2 regions of the Paenibacillus sp. J14 genome follow, and region 2 is predicted to be linked to the other one. Evidence: riboswitches for the same ligand, from Rfam matches in the RefSeq annotation. Region 2 holds a riboswitch; the other holds the start of a gene.
What was found. Region 2 has a riboswitch for glycine ahead of gcvT (glycine cleavage system aminomethyltransferase GcvT). Riboswitches for the same ligand answer to the same signal wherever they lie in the genome.
Positions count from the first base shown of each region.

Region 1: linked by a shared signal. The riboswitch ahead of sdaAB (L-serine ammonia-lyase, iron-sulfur-dependent subunit beta) and the one ahead of gcvT (glycine cleavage system aminomethyltransferase GcvT) in region 2 are both predicted to bind glycine.

Region 1 covers NZ_JADQ01000033.1:15,471-23,620, reverse strand. The annotation lists gene M891_RS0113590 (S8 family serine peptidase) at 1-4,552, opposite strand, end outside; glycine riboswitch at 5,036-5,162, shown strand; gene sdaAB (L-serine ammonia-lyase, iron-sulfur-dependent subunit beta) at 5,326-5,997, shown strand; gene sdaAA (L-serine ammonia-lyase, iron-sulfur-dependent, subunit alpha) at 6,015-6,896, shown strand; gene M891_RS0113575 (MFS transporter) at 7,135-8,150, opposite strand, start outside.
Region 2 covers NZ_JADQ01000031.1:1,443-9,592, reverse strand. The annotation lists gene M891_RS0113005 (DedA family protein) at 1-334, shown strand, start outside; gene M891_RS0113000 (undecaprenyl-diphosphate phosphatase) at 350-1,198, shown strand; gene gcvPB (aminomethyl-transferring glycine dehydrogenase subunit GcvPB) at 1,263-2,780, opposite strand; gene gcvPA (aminomethyl-transferring glycine dehydrogenase subunit GcvPA) at 2,768-4,132, opposite strand; gene gcvT (glycine cleavage system aminomethyltransferase GcvT) at 4,152-5,282, opposite strand; glycine riboswitch at 5,389-5,497, opposite strand; glycine riboswitch at 5,501-5,599, opposite strand; gene gcvH (glycine cleavage system protein GcvH) at 5,845-6,240, shown strand; gene mtnB (methylthioribulose 1-phosphate dehydratase) at 6,344-7,018, opposite strand; gene proC (pyrroline-5-carboxylate reductase) at 7,090-7,950, opposite strand; gene M891_RS0112965 (glutamate-5-semialdehyde dehydrogenase) at 8,003-8,150, opposite strand, start outside.

The DNA.
Region 1 (8,150 bases), on a different contig from region 2:
CGGTTGCCTTCCCGTTCACGAGGACTTCGGCAGTCAACTCGTTGGCTCCGTCATGAAGCTCGATCGGCAGACTGAATTGCCCGTTTTCAACCGTCGTTGTTCCTGCCAGCTCGGTGCCGTTGTATACCTTCACCTCAGCGCCGTTCGCCATAGAGGTTCCGGTTACGGTAAAGGCGGCTTGATTCGTATAAGATCCATCCTCTGGAGACGTAATCACTGGTGCATGCACCGGATAACGGACGACGGCGCGAATCATAAAGTTGCCTTGTGATTGATCAACCAAGCTCCACACTCCGTTGATGCGATTCCAGCTGCGACCGGCGTTCGGGCTGGATTCGTCCGTCCCAATCCCTGGAGCGTTGGTTCCGACTAAGGTTTGAATGTAGACGATGTAGAAGTCACCTTCAACTGTAACCGGCTCTGGCAGCTCAAGCACGGTCCATTCATCATTACGCAAAGCAGTGCCGTCAAAAGGACCGGCGATTTGCTGGCCTGGTGCTCCGTCCGGGCCGGAGGCATCGTAAACGGCGTATTGGATTTCGGTTCCGCCCGGAACCGGCCATTCCGTATTCATGAAACGGATCAATGCACCGGTGACTTGCACCGCGCCGGCCTCCGGCGTCATGCGTACCGCCCAGGCGTTGTCTGCTTTGTTGAAGACCCACGCATTTTCCAGCGTGCCGTCATCGTAGGCGATTTCGCCAGGCAAGCCCACAAACGGCTTGAGTGCCAGCGAGCCGTCAGCAGTTCCGTTCGGCGGTACTGTCACCGTTAACGTATCGCCGTAATAATCGGCTGCAATTACCGACAACGTATAGGTCCCTTCCAGAAGTTCTAAGGAGAAGCTGCCATCAGCCCCGGTGATTTGTGGTGCAACCATCGCATCTTCAAGTACGGATACTGTTGCACCTTCGATCGGCTCACCTGTACGTTCATCCGTGATCGTACCAGTGAGCGTGCCCTTCGGAATCGGCTCCAGGGTGAAGTTCACCTTGGCATTCCCCTGATCGGTGATGGTCACATTTGCCGTTTCCGGATAATAGCCGTAGGCTTCCGCTTTCAGCGTGTAATCCCCAGCCATATGATTGAAGCTGTAGCGTCCGGTGGCTGGATCGGTTTTGACAGAACGCCCGGTTTCCACCACCGTCACCGTTGCGCTGGCCGGCAGGCTGCTGATGCCGATGTCACCAGATGGCTTCGCTTCCTTCACTTGTCGCTCAAATTCAGCCTTGCTGGTACGCGTCAGTTTGTAGGCCGGTCCGGATTTTACAACCTTGTCCTTTTTCGTTCCGGTGTCGCCGAGCACGTCTTTCGTCACCCGATCTTCGGGTGTATTCACGCTCAGCACCTGAACATTGTCAATGTACCAGCCGGCCCTCACAACGCTGCCGTCTGTTGCTAATCGGAAGCGAACCTGTACCTGTTCTCCGACGTAATCCTCGAGATCGTAATAAGCAGGGCTCCAAACCTTGCCCTCGGTGTTATGCGAAAATCTCCCCAGCTCGTTCCATGTCGCTCCGCCGTCGGAGCTGATTTCCACATAACCGTAATCAAAGTTGCTCTCAATTTCAAACCAATGATCAAACACAAGGGTCGCGTTATCGACGGTGCTCAAATCGATCGTTGGGGAGACAAGCGAAGCATTTGCTCCATTCTCATAATTGTTGTCGAGATCGGTTCCCCATACGTTTGGCTCGGATACAGCGCTGGTCGGACCGGGTTCCATCGGAGTGCCGCGTTCCCATTTATCCCCTGCGCCGCTGTGCGTCCAGCCGTTATCGCTGTCACCGTCAAAGTTGTCGCTGAAAATGATAAGCGGACGAACAACGTTGATCTCCAATTCTTCCGACTTGGCGCTTTCGTTACCGCTATAGTCCGTTGCGGTAACCGCATAATAATAAGTAATGTCCGATTCGGTTGTGGTGTCGGTATATTCCGTCAAAGATGTTGTAATGAGTTCTTCATAACCGGATCCTGAAGTTGTGGAACGGTATACGGTGTACTCTTTTACGTCCTCGTCAACGGAAGGAGACCAGGTCAGTTCAACGCTGCCTACGAGGGTGGCGGAGCCGCTCAGATCCGTAGGAGCCGCAGGAGCGGAGTCATCAGGCAATTGCAGGGAGAGATCATCCAGATACCATCCTGCTTTCTGCACGACACCATCGCTCGTTAAGCCAAATTGCAAGTACACTTGCTGACCGGCGTAGTCACGCAGATCCAGATATTGCGTGGTCCAGCCGTTGCTCGTTCCGGTATACTCTGCCACGGGTACAAAGGCATAATCGGTATCCAAGGTTGCCATGTACAACGTGCCGACATCAAATCCCTCTTCAAGATCGTACCAATGTTTGAAAGAGAGGATGGCTCCTTCCGGGCTGTCCGTTAAATCAATCGGAGGCGCCAGCAGATAGGAATTGGCAAGGGGTTCATAACTGTCGGTTAGATTGGTAGCGTACACCTTCTCGCCGGAATAAGCACTGCCCGGTCCGCTGACCGGCGTTCCCCAAGCCCAGGTATTCCCGGCTCCGCCGGAAACAAACCCAGTGATATCCGTTTCGAAATCCTGCAAATAACCGGGCACAACACCGGCGGATACGCTCACGGAGTAAGGGTCGCTGTCAAATCCGTTGTTACCGTAATCGTTCACTCGAATGTAGTAGTCGAGCCCAGCAGTACTAATTAGGAAAGAGGGGATCGTTGCTTCATATACCCCGTCTTTTTCGTTCCCCGACACTCGTACAGCTGGAATGTATACATAATGGCTGGTTCCCGCTTCTTTGGCGTAAAATTCAACGGATGTGACGGCAACATCATCGCTTACTTGAGCGGATAACGTCACATCGAAGCCTTCATATATTAAAGTAGGCGGTGTATGTGTCAGCACCGGTTCCTCTAAATCCTCCCCTGCCGTGATCACACGACCTGAGACCGTGCCGATACCTTGGAGCACGGAGCCTACGGCATCCAATGCATTTACGATGCCATATCCGTACCCGTTATTAGGTACTGTGTCATACTCAGCGTCTGTCCGCGGCGTGGCCGTGCTGGTCAAGATTTCCTCGAGCTGGTCTACCGTGAGCGAGTGGTTCGCCTGCAGCAGCAAGGCCGCGATGGCTGTCGTATGCGGACCTGCCATCGAGGTGCCGTTCCAGCCGCCCTGATAAGCTCCGCCAGGAACAGAGGAACGAATGTTAACACCTGGCGCGGAAACCTCCGGTTTAATTTCATCGTAAGGGGAAGGTCCACGCAAAGAGAAATCCGCTAAATTCCCGTTGATGTCCGTAGCGCCGGTAGCGAACGCTTCTGGATAGTTCGCTGGCGCAGCTACCGAACCCGGACCGCCGGGGTTATCAAAATCGGTGTTGCCCGCGGAGAACTCAGGGAAGATTTGCGCGCTTCTCCAAGCTTGTACGATCGGGCGGAACCATTCATCGATGCCGGGACCGCCCCCCCAGGAGTTGTTCACCACGTCAGGAGCGAGCTCCGGATGCAGATTCCCTTCGGCATCCACTGGCGCGAGCAGCCATTGGCCGCCATCCAGGATGATGTCATCCGTGGTGTCAGGGTTAAAAATCCGGACAGCGATCCATTTTGCACCAGGCGCGACGCCGATCTGGTTCGAGCCGTCTGGTTCCGAACCAACCATCGTTCCCATGGTGTGCGTACCGTGGCCATGGGAATCGGCAGGCAGCGGAGCGTGGCTGTGCGGATCATACCAGCTGAGCTCGGGATCCACGATATTGCCCGAAGCATCAATGGCCCGCCATTTGCTCCGCAGCGCCGGATGGTTGTAGTCTACCCCGGTATCGAGGTTGGCGACCACGATGCCGGTGCCATCGATGCCCATGTTCCACACCTCAGGGGCGTTGATTTGGGCAATATTCCACTCAACGCTGCTTGGGTTAACGTCCTTGGTCGCTTGCTTTGAATCGCCCAGTGAAGTGGAGACCTCGTCGGCCGGTTTCACAGCAGGCATCTTCACGGCAGGCTCTACAGCCGCATCTTTATCGATTTCAACCTTTTGCAGATGACGTTTTTCATTCGGCAAAATTTTCTCGACTTCGGGGAAAAGGGCGATTCGCTCCATCACTTCTTTGGAGCTTGTCACCGCCATGGCATTTACGATAAAGTAGCTTTTGTAGTCTTTCACTTCTCCGGATTGCTGGGCTTTCCGCAAGTATTCCTCCAGCTTAAATTGGGTGCGGGAGGCCGTTTCGCGCAGAGCGCTGACAACGGAAGTCCGTACGGACAGCTTCGCGGCGGAAGGAGTCGATTTCTCCAGCTGGGCTTTCTGAAGAGCCAGCTTGGCGACCGAAGTGGTATCGGTCTGCTCCTTGAGTTTGACAAGGTAGGTGACGAAGTCGTCCTGCTTAAACTGGGTCTGCAATTTAGCGTCAATTTTGGCTTCGGCCACTTGGGGCGCGGACGATCTCAAGCTGCTCTGTCCCGATACGCTGCTGCTGCTGGCGGAGGCGACGGGAACAAGAGTTAATGCAAGAAGGATCGACATGCCAAGCGAGAAAGGTTTGCGAAATCTCTTGAGACTTATCAACTTCTTCACTCCCTTTGATTAAGTTTTAAGCCCAACATCCATCCTGTGACGGCCGTCCGGAGTAACAAGATCTGAGTCCGGATGCATGACTGACAAAAAATGAATCAATTGCCTCTTGGGTACATCACCTCCTTTATGTAAAATAGTGGAATCAGGAGTAGTAAACTATGGTGGATGTGAGTTAAAACTAATGGCGTGGAGTGAACCGTTAGGTTAGTAGAGGTCATAGAGTGAAGAAAAGTTAACACGGAGCGAACCTTATTTCTCAACATTTCATAAAATAAGGTAATATCTGGGGTTGTTACGGACAGTATATATCTGTAAAATCAGGTGCACAAGTAGGTGGATGTGTAAAATATACATATTTTCTTATAAAAATAGGAAAAAATAACTAGAATTTGATGCAAATTATCGGATTTTATGTGAGTTATCTTGACATCTTGCTAACTTCGGTTTACATTAAGCACAAATTCATATTGGCGAATGAGGATGATGGGAGAGTCCGCGGGCTGAACCGAAGATGGAACCGGCTTAGCGGCACCGAAGGAGCAAGGGCCGGTCCTGCAGCCGGCAGCCGAATCTCTCAGGTACAAAGGACCATGATCGGACGCCGCTCTGGAGAGAGCGAACAGCCACCCAAGAGGTACATGGATCTCGGATTTGAGGTTTGGACCGGGACCATTAAACTTTCAGGTAACGGGGACAGAGCGAAAGGCAGCAGCCTTTTTGTTCTGTCTCTTTTTCGTCATAGAAAAATGATGGGGAGATGTACGATGCGATTTAAAAGCGTATTTTCAATTATCGGTCCAGCGATGATTGGGCCCTCCAGTTCACATACGGCCGGGGCTGTACGGATTGGACGATTTGCCCGTCAGCTGCTCGGAACCGCGCCGGTTAAGGCGGAGATTTGCTTCTATGGCTCCTTTGCTGAAACGTACAGCGGACACGGAACCGATCTGGCCATCGTTGGCGGCATTTTGGATTACCGTACGGACGATGAGCGAATCCGCCAGTCGATACAGAACGCTGAACAACAGGGGATTGAAGTGGTGTTTACTACTGGAGTCCTGCCTGGGGCCCATCCGAATACGGTAAAAATAAAACTGACCTGCCAAGACGGAAGTTCAATCGAGGTCATGGGCGCATCCATCGGCGGAGGGACCATCGTTATTCGCAGCATTAACGGTTTTGAGGTGAAATGCTCTGGCGAGCTGCCGACGCTGGTCATCTCCCACACGGACCGGCAAGGGGTGCTGGCAGGAATTACGGCTTTGTTCAGCCGGGAGAATGTGAATATCGGCTACATTATTACCGATCGGAAAGGGCGGACCGCCGAGGCACTGACGGTTGTGGAAGCCGACTCGTCCATTCCGCCGGAATTAGTGGAGGCGATCCGTGCGTTGGAGCATGTCAGCCAAGTCTCCTACATTGATCTGACGAAGTAAAACGAGGAGGGAGCACGATGCGTTTTAAAAATTTGCGTGAGCTGGTTGAACTCTGTGAACGGGAATCCAAGACGATCTCCAGCATCATGATTCAGGATCAGGTGGAAGAGAGCGGGCAAACGGAGGAAGAAATTGTGGCTGCCATGAACGAGTACTACCAAATTATGAAAACGGCGGTACATAAAGGGCTGACTGAGGACATCGTCTCCACAAGCGGGCTGACCGGCGGCGATGCCAAAAGGGTCGAGGCCTACCGCAATCGCAGTGAGACTTCGGTTGGTGATATCGCATGTCAGGCCATGGCTTATGCGCTAGCTGTCTCCGAGGTGAACGCCTCGATGGGGCGCATCGTCGCTACACCGACGGCGGGCTCGTGCGGCATCATCCCCGGCGTGTTTGTCAGCGCACAGGAGCGCTTCGGCTGGAAGGATGAGCATCTCGTGCGCGGGCTGTTTTGCGCTGGAGCCATCGGGTATGTGATCGCCAATAACTCGTTTATTTCTGGCGCGGAAGGCGGTTGCCAGGCAGAGGTTGGATCGGCGATCGGAATGGCGGCCGGGGCGATGGTCGAGCTGCGCGGCGGGACGCCGGAACAAGCGGTACACGCCGTTGGCCTCGCGCTCAAGAACACGCTGGGCCTGATCTGCGATCCTGTTGGCGGTCTGGTCGAAATCCCTTGCATCGTGCGCAACGGCTTTGGAGCGGTCAATGCGCTGGCTGCCGCCGATATGGCCTTGGCCGGTGTGCGCAGCGCGATCCCGTCGGACGAAGTGATCGACGTGATGCTGGAGGTTGGCTCAGCGATGCCTAGTCGCCACCGCGAAACTGCGCAAGGAGGGCTGGCACAAACGCCAACCGGCCGTAAGATCATGAAGGAGCTGCGCAGTCGGAAGAAGTGAATGTGAACCCCTTATCTTCATCTTAACGCCGCTGCCTGCACTGCATATCGCGATGGCTCTGATCGTAATCTTGTCTTTTTAGTGCCGGCTGTCGCGGGCAACGATTGTGGAGATTACAGGAAGTGGAGTGAATTTTGCGGAGTAGGTTGCGGAATAAGCGAAATAACAAAACCCCTGCGGGGGCATCGATAGGATTACCTATGGAATGCTCCCTCAGGGGTTGTATGTTTTTATCGGGTTATGCTTCCAAAGAGGTGCTTTGCTGCGTACGTACTTTTACAGTAACCTTACGCAAATAGACGAACGACGAGACGAGTGAAACTAGCGCGATCACCATCAAGCCCCAGAAAATGTTCGAGTAAGCCGTGGACAACGGCAAATCGTGCTGCCATTCCATTGCGCTGGATGCCATGGCGACGCTGAAAGCACCGCTAAAGAATTGCAACAGCTGGTAAAGTCCCATTCCTGAACCTACCTGAGATGCCGGAAGAACACGGGAGATTTCATTAGATACACTGCTCGAGATTATCGTAAATCCAAGGCTCATCAGAATATAGATAAACAGGATGGCGAGCCACGATTGCCCGCTAAACAACGCGAACAAAGCCATAGAGATCAATACGAGCAGCGGAACGTACCGCAGGATCGTACCGTTCCCATGATGGTCAATGATTGAACCTATCTTGCGGGAAGCCACCATTGCAAGGATCGAGCCTGGGAAGATGATCATACCGGCATGGCTGGCGGTTAATTCGTATTGATGCACTAAAATTTGCGGCAGCAAAAACAAAGTGGCAAAGCTGCACAAATACGATGTGATCCCTACGATCGACAATGCTAAATATGACCCGTTACGAAATAAAGCGGGCGAAACAAACGGATCTGCAAAGGTGCGTATGCGCCAGACGAACAGCGCTAGCGCTACTGCGCCAATGGCGAGTGCCAACAAGGAATGCTGTGTCAAGTACAGCAGCAAACCTGTTGTTCCCACAGCTACGAAAATTGCACCAAGAGTATCAAACGATCCCCGCACGGGTTGTTCTTTTGGAATATACCGAAGAAACAGCGGTACCAGAATCAGAGTTAACGCCGTGATGATAAAGAGGTATCTCCAGCCAAAATATTCGACAATCGCGCCGCCGACAACGGGCCCTAGACCAAGACCCAGTGATACGGCTGACATGTTCATGGCCATCGCTTTGCCGCGCCGCTCGACGGGAACGTAACGGGATAACGTAACCAGGGATAACGATA
Region 2 (8,150 bases):
GGATGCCTGGTTTGATCGATATGGCTATTGGACGGTACTGTTCTGCCGGATGGTTCCGCTGATTCGCAGCTTGATCTCGATTCCGGCCGGCATGTCGAAAATGAAATTTGGCCTGTTCCTGCTGTTTACCACGATCGGGACGCTGATTTGGAACGTGGCGCTCGTCTTGCTTGGAGCGGCGGTAGGAGGTTCCTGGGCAGAGATCGTCGCCTTTATGGACGTGTATTCTAACATCGCCTATGCTATGATCGCTTTAGGAGTATTGTTGGTGGGCTTCCTCTGGCTGCGTCGGAGAAAGAAGGAGCTTCGCGACAACATCAAAACAGAGAGATAAGGAGAAACCTACGAAATGAACTTGTTGGAACTCATGAAAGCTATTATTCTTGGCCTGGTGGAGGGACTTACGGAGTTTGCGCCGGTGTCCTCCACGGGACATATGATCATTGTGGATGATATGTGGCTGAAAACCGAGGAGCTGCTCGGTTCAAAGTATGTGGCGAACACGTTTAAAGTCGTGATCCAACTCGGCTCGATTTTGGCGGTCTTGGTCGTGTTCCGCAACCGATTTATCGATTTGCTGGGGCTGTCGCGCTGGATGCCGAAGGCCAAAGGGGAAGCGGCCAGACAGAGCGGACCGCGGTTGAAGCTGATGCAGGTGATCGTAGGGTTGATTCCTGCCGGGATTCTTGGTGTGTTATTTGAGGATTTTATTGATGAGCATCTATTCTCCACCGCAACCGTGTTAATTGGCCTGGTGATCGGAGCGCTGCTGATGATCGCTGCCGACCGGTTTGCGCCCAAGCGCGCAAGTGTGGATACTGTTGACCAAATTACGTACAAGCAGGCGCTCGGCATTGGGTTGTTCCAATGTCTGTCGATCTGGCCGGGCTTCTCCCGTTCGGGTTCGACGATTTCCGGCGGGGTGCTGCTAGGTTTGAGCCACCGGGCCGCGGCTGACTTCACCTTTATCATGGCCGTTCCGATCATGGCTGGGGCCAGCTTGATCTCCCTGATGAAGAACCTGGAATATTTCACGATCGATGCACTGCCGTTCTTTATTGTTGGATTTATCAGTGCTTTCGTGTTTGCATTGTTGGCGATCCGATTCTTCTTGAAGCTAATCGACCGCATCAAGCTGGTGCCGTTTGCGGTATATCGCATTTTGCTGGCGCTTGTGATCTGGGTGGTTTATTTCTAATTTATTGATGGAACAAAGAAGAGATGCTGCTATTTAAGCAGCATCTCTTTTTGCTTGCATGATCTTAGCCGCAAGCGCAGTTCAATACTGGCTTCCGGGCGGCGCCAGTTTCGTCCAGACGCGTCACCGGAGTGGTGTACGGAGCGTTCCGTAACATTTCCGGATTCGTTTCGGCTTCCTTGGCGATGGCGATCATCACGTCAATAAAGCCGTCCAGCGTTTCCTTACTTTCGGTTTCCGTCGGTTCAATCATGATACATTCCTCTACGTTCAGCGGGAAGTAGATGGTTGGCGGATGATAACCGAAATCGAGCAGCCGCTTGGCGACGTCCAGCGTGCGGATGCCGTACTTCGCCAGCCCGCTGCCGGACATGACGAATTCGTGCTTGCATGGTTGATCCGGGTACGGCAACTCGTAATAAGGCGCCAAGCGTTTCATCATATAGTTGGCGTTTAACACGGCATTTTCCGAGACTTGGCGGAGTCCATCAGGGCCTAAGCTGCGGATATAAGCATATGCGCGAACCAGGATGCCAAAGTTACCGTAAAAAGCTTTCACTCGGCCGATCGAGCTGGCCGATCCACTCTCAGCGCCGCCAGCGGCCTCTTCGGAGCGAGCACCGCGGATGGCGTACCGCCCGGATTCGTCCTTTACGATTCGGGGTTCAGGCAGAAACGGTATGAGCCGCTCCTTGACGCCAACTGGACCGGCGCCCGGACCACCGCCGCCATGCGGGGTGCTCATCGTTTTGTGCAGGTTGAGATGCACGACGTCAAAGCCCATATCGCCAGGGCGGGCGATCCCCATGATGGCGTTGGAGTTCGCGCCGTCATAATACAGCAATCCGCCGGCTCCGTGCACGATGTCGGCGATCTCCAGGATCTGTTCCTCGAACAAGCCCAGCGTGTTCGGGTTGGTGAGCATCAGCGCCGCCGTGTCCTCGCCAACGGCGGCGCGCAGCGCGTCCAGGTCCACCATGCCGCGCTTGGTGGACGGAATGGTCACCGTCTCGAAGCCGGCGACCGAGGCGCTGGCTGGGTTCGTGCCGTGCGAAGAGTCCGGCACGATCACCTTGGTGCGTTTCTCGCCGCGGCTTTCGTGGTAAGCGCGGATCATCATCAGGCCGGTCCATTCCCCGTGGGCTCCGGCCGCCGGTTGCAGTGTCACGGCATCCATGCCGGTGAGTCCGGCTAAATCCTGCTGCAGGCGGTACATCAGTTCAAGTGCCCCTTGAACACTTTCCTCCGGTTGATAAGGATGGATTTTCGACAGACCTGGGTAACGTGCAACATCTTCATTGACCTTCGGGTTGTACTTCATCGTACAGGAGCCCAGCGGATAGAAGCCGTTGTCTACCCCGAAATTCCGGCGGGACAACGCGGTATAATGCCGAATCACGTCCACTTCATAAACTTCGGGAAAAGCGAGGCCTTCGCTCCGCAGCATGCTCTGGGGGATGAGCTCTTCCTTCGGGGTGGTTGGAACGTCGCATTCCGGCAGAGAATAGCCAATCCGCCCAGGGCGGCTGCGCTCAAATATCAACAATTCATCAGATCTCGTCGTCTCTTTTATTTCGAGCATATTGATTCCTCCAGTATGCGGGCGAATTGGTCAATTTCCGTTTTGCTGCGCTTCTCCGTCACGGCGACCAGCAGATGGCCGGCGAGTTCAGGATAGCTGCGTCCTAGATCGTACCCGCCGATAAATCCGGCGGCAAGCAGATCCCGCTGCAGTTTGGTCAGATCAGTCCCCTCCGGCAACTGAAGCACAAACTCGTTGAAGAACGGTGACTCAAAAGCGGCGCTTACGCCAGGGATAGCAGTGAACACCTGTTTGGCATAATGGCTTTTCTGCAAATTCAGCTCTGCCACTTCAGCCATGCCTTGCTTACCCATCACGGATAAGTAAACGGAGGCAGCCAAAGCAAGCAACGCTTGGTTGGAGCAGATGTTGGAGGTCGCTTTCTCGCGGCGAATATGCTGCTCACGAGCTTGCAGGGTCAGGACGAACCCGCGCTTGCCGTTGCGATCGGTGGTCTGCCCAACGATCCGGCCAGGGATCCTGCGCATATACGTTTCCGATACAGCGAAGAAGCCGCAGGTTGGACCGCCAAAGGAGGGAGCCAGCCCCAGAGGCTGGGCGTCACCAACGACGATATCGGCACCAAGCTTCCCTGGCGCTTCCAGCAGGCCCAGAGCGAGCGGATTACTGCTGACGATCAGCAAGCTCCCTTGGGCATGAGCTAGTTCGCCAATGGCTCGAAGATCTTCCAGGGAGCCAAAGAAATTCGGGTTTTGGATCAAGACAGCTGCGGTGTCCTTAGTGATGGCCGCAGTAAGTGCCTCGCGATCGGTCACACCTTGTTCCCAACCCACCTCAACGATCTCCAGATTCAAGCCGTGGGCGTAAGTGGCGAGCACCTCGCGTGCTTCCGGATGGACGGTGCGGGAGACGACCAGCTGTTTGCGTCTGGTAGCCGCTGCGGCTAGGTTGCCAGCTTCCGCTAAAGCGGTGGCTCCGTCGTACATGCTCGCATTAGCGACCTTAAGGCCAGTCAGTTCGCAGATGTACGATTGGAATTCAAATATCGCCTGCAGTTCGCCTTGACTGATTTCCGGTTGATACGGTGTGTACGCGGTATAAAATTCCGATCGGGATACGACGTGCTGAATGACGGAAGGGATGTGATGATCATAAATTCCGGCACCTAGAAAGCTGGTATACCGATCGGTGTCGGCGTTGCGCCCGGCCAGTTCGGATAAGTGCCGGGTCAGCGCGTATTCGTCAAGGCGGGGAGATACCGGGAGTTCCCCTTGATAGCGAAGGTTCTCCGGGATGTCCTTGAACAGTTCCTGGACGGAGCTTACGCCGATCGTTTGCAGCATCTCCGCTTGATCTTGTTCGGTTAATGGTAAATAGCGATGTTTAAGCATCTGATTTCCTGTTCTCCTTTCACTGCTTGGCGGCAGGGTTTCGGCGATAGAACGGCAACGGGACGACCTTGGCCTGCAGCCGCTTGCCACGGATGTCGACCTCTACGATCGTGTCCGGGGCGGCATAACGGGTGGCAAGGATCGCCATTCCGAGATTTCTTTTCAGCGTAGGCGATTGCGTACCTGTCGTCACTTCTCCGATCGGTTCCTCTGAGCCTTCGGCAAATACCGGGTAATGGGTGCGCGGAATCCCGCGGTCGATCATCTCCAGGCCAACGAGCCGGCGAGGAAGGCCTTGATCCCGCTGCTTGATCAACGCATCGCGGCCGATGAAGTCGTCATTTTCCAGCTTCACGAATCGGTTTAAGCCGGCTTCGAGCGGGGTAATCTCAGGGCCCAGCTCCTGACCATACAGCGGCAGGCAAGCTTCAAAGCGCAACGTATCTCTGGCGCCCAGCCCGGCCGGGAGAAGGCCCTGGCTCTCCCCGGCTTTCATCACAACGTCCCAAAGCGCTTGGGCCTGCTTGGCCGCGACATACAACTCGAACCCATCCTCACCGGTATACCCGGTTCTGGACAGCAAGACGGGGATCCCGGCAATCCGAGCTTCCCGAATAAACGTGAACGGACGCAACGCTCGAGGATCCTCCCCTTCGCAAAGCGGGGAGAGGAGGGAGGCGGCGAGCGGCCCTTGAACGGCAAGCAACGCAGTCTCGTCAGAGGCATTCCGCATGGTTACCCCTTCAGCGGGAAGGTGCTGCTGCAGCCAGTCCCAGTCTTTGTCAATATTCGAGGCGTTGACCACCAGCATGTACTTGCCTTCTTCCAGATGATAGATCAACAGATCGTCCACCACACCGCCATTGGGATAGCAGAGCAAGGTGTATTGGGCTTTCCCTGGTTGAAGCAGGGTTACATCGTTTGTGGTCATGTGTTGCAGGAAGCGTTCTGCCTCAGGACCCTCCACGTAAAATTCACCCATATGCGATACGTCAAACAGACCGGCGCGCTCGCGCACGGCTTCATGCTCTTTCTGGATGCCGCTGAACTGCACCGGCAGCTCCCAACCGCCGAAATCGATACAGCGGACTCCTTCATAACGCGCATATCCGGGATAGAGCGGCGTACGCCGCAAAGCGGATTCGGACATTACCATCACCTCGTAAGGGCCGGATCGGCCAATTTTGAGAACAGCAAAAAAGGACAGGCCAAAGAAAACCCGCTAACCTGCATAGAGGTCTAACGGTTCTTCCAGGCTCTGTCCTTTGTACCTGAGAGTTACCCTGTGCGGAGGCTCGAAGCTCGCGCAGGTTTCCCCTTGGGTGATTCACGTAAAAGATACCTCCACGTGAATGCTCTCCAGAGTTGCGTCCGGCAGAGGTCCTTTTGCCTGAGAGATTCACCGCTTCGCGGCTTGCTCCTTCGGCGTTACAATCCCGTAATTGTAATCTCTCCCCCTGCCATCAACCGCAGCTTACACATCTCATTAATACTCAAAATCTGTCTAGATGTCAATAAAGTTATCATAATAATTTTAATTAATTTCGTTTACTGGAAAAGGCTACGCTTACATTTTACTAGACTCTATCAAATGTGTTAATAATATTGACATGAGAGCTAGGTTTGGAATAATCTGAACGAGGGAAATACGCAGATGAATCTTCCACAAAGTTTAAGGTACGCTAGATCATCCGAAAGAGGAGGAGCAAGCTTTGGCTAGTGAGATCAGGGAAAACGTGTTGTACAGCGATGAGCATGAATGGGTGCTTGATTTGGGGGATGGGACGGTGAAGATCGGCATCTCCGATGTCGCCCAACATCGGCTGGGCGACATTGTATTCGTGGAGCTGCCCGAGCCAGGGCAGGAATTCGAAGCGCAGGAAGGCATCGGAACGATCGAATCCGTGAAGACGGTGGCCGATTTGTTTACGCCGGTCAGCGGGACAGTGCTGGCAGTGAACCGGGAGCTGGATACCGCGCCGGAGCTCGTCAATGAAGAGCCGTATGATGGGGGCTGGATGGTCCATATTCGATTGAAGGAGGACGCTAACGTCGCGTTGGCGAACTTGATGGACGCGAAGGCGTATGCGGAATTTATCGAGAGATAAAGCAAGATCTTAGGCAAATGTAAAAAACTCGCGGTTAGCGTAATTGCGGGAGCTGCTGATGGTAGTTTAATCACTCCGCTTATCGCTTGTCGCGAGTTGTTTTTTAGGCATGATACTCTTTGGGAGGCAACAGCAGGGAACGGTACAGCGCTTCAAACATAAACTCCAGCGCTTCCAGATGGCGCTTCGCCTCAGCGATGTTGGTTCCCCAGACATAGACCCCGTGATTTTGCAGCAGCAACGCCGGCACACGGGTATCTAGACTGCCTGGGATTTGCTTGAGGATGGCTGGGAGCTCAGCGGCGTTCGGCAGAATTGGCACTCGAACCTCCGCCTGCGTCTCCCAGATCTCTAAGCTTTTGAGCAGCTCGTTCCCCTTGAGTGGAACGCCGCCATCCGCAGCAAAATAGTCACTGAGCACGTTGTTGAACGTCGTATGTACGTGTACGATCGCGCCGCAGCCGGTCATCCGGTAGATTCTCGCGTGAATCGGTGCATCGGAACAAGGTTTAAGCCGCGTTGGCTCGCAGGGGGTGCTGGCGGCATCGACGAACAGCGCGCCAACCGAAGGGGAAGGGATCGCTGACAGCTCCGACCAATACGTCTCGTCGGCCGTTATGGCAAACACAAACCGGTCCGGCTTATACCGCCCGACCCGCATCGACAAGCTTCCGCTGGAAGCGGGAAACCAACCGCGGGCGGCGAACTCCTCCCGCAGGCGTTGGATGGCGTCCAGCGCCGCTTGTTTTTCTTCCCATGGGATATCGACGTAGTTCATGCTGCCGTCCCCCTTTCCTATTGGCCTTACGCGCAGTGCCGACCATCGCTGCACCATACGGCTGCAGCTTCTTACAACAGCGCTTGTTTGACGGCTTCGCCCATTTCTTTCGAGCGTTCGGCGGCCCGGTGAACCGCAGCTTTTACGTTTGGCTGAAAGCTGCCGGCTTCCAGCACACCGATCGCCGCTTGCGTCGAACCGTTGGGCGAGGTGATGTCTGCACGCAGCTTGGTAGGCGCTTCGCCGGTTTCTGACATCATGAGGGCAGCGCCAAGTACCGTCTGTACGGTAAGATCACGAGATTGCTCAGGCGTTAATCCGCCTTCGATGCCCGCTTCAATCATCGCTTCCATCAGATAATAAACATATGCAGGTCCGCTCCCAGATACGCCCGTCAATATTTCCATTTGATCCTCTGGGATCACGCTAACCATCCCTACCGCTTCAAACATCGACAAGACTTGGGCGCGCTGTTCCTCGGTGGTCTCCGGAGAGAAGGAGATTCCCGTCGCACCTTGTCCGATGGAGCAGGAGGTGTTGGGCATCGTGCGGGCGACAGCGACCGGGCTGCCAAGCAGCGCTTGAATCGTCGAAATGGATAAACCGGCAATCAGGGAGACAATCAACTGACCCTCGCGCAGAAGTGGGCCCAATCCAGCCAGAGCTTCACCGGCATCCTTCGGCTTCATCGCCAGGACGATAATCGATGCGTCCCGCAAATAGATCTGCTTTGCGTCCGCTTCAGATGCTGTTTGGACCTGGTAGATTTGGGCTAAATAGTCGAGCCGTTCCCGGTTCGAGCGATTCAGCATCACAATTTGATCCGCGCTGGCAACTTGCTTATGGAGCAAGCCGCGTACGATCGCTTCAGCCATCGAACCTGCTCCATAGAAACAGATGGTGGAGGCGGACAGAGAAGGTATTGTTTTCATAGGATATGACCTCCGGTTATTATTTTGGTTGAAAAAAAGGGGGGACGCCCCGTTACTGCCGGATTTGTCCATTCCCCTGGATGATATATTTACTTGAGGTGAGCGCAGTCAGCCCCATCGGACCGCGGGCATGCAGCTTCTGGGTGCTGATGCCGATCTCCGCTCCGAACCCGAACTCGAATCCGTCGGTGAAGCGAGTG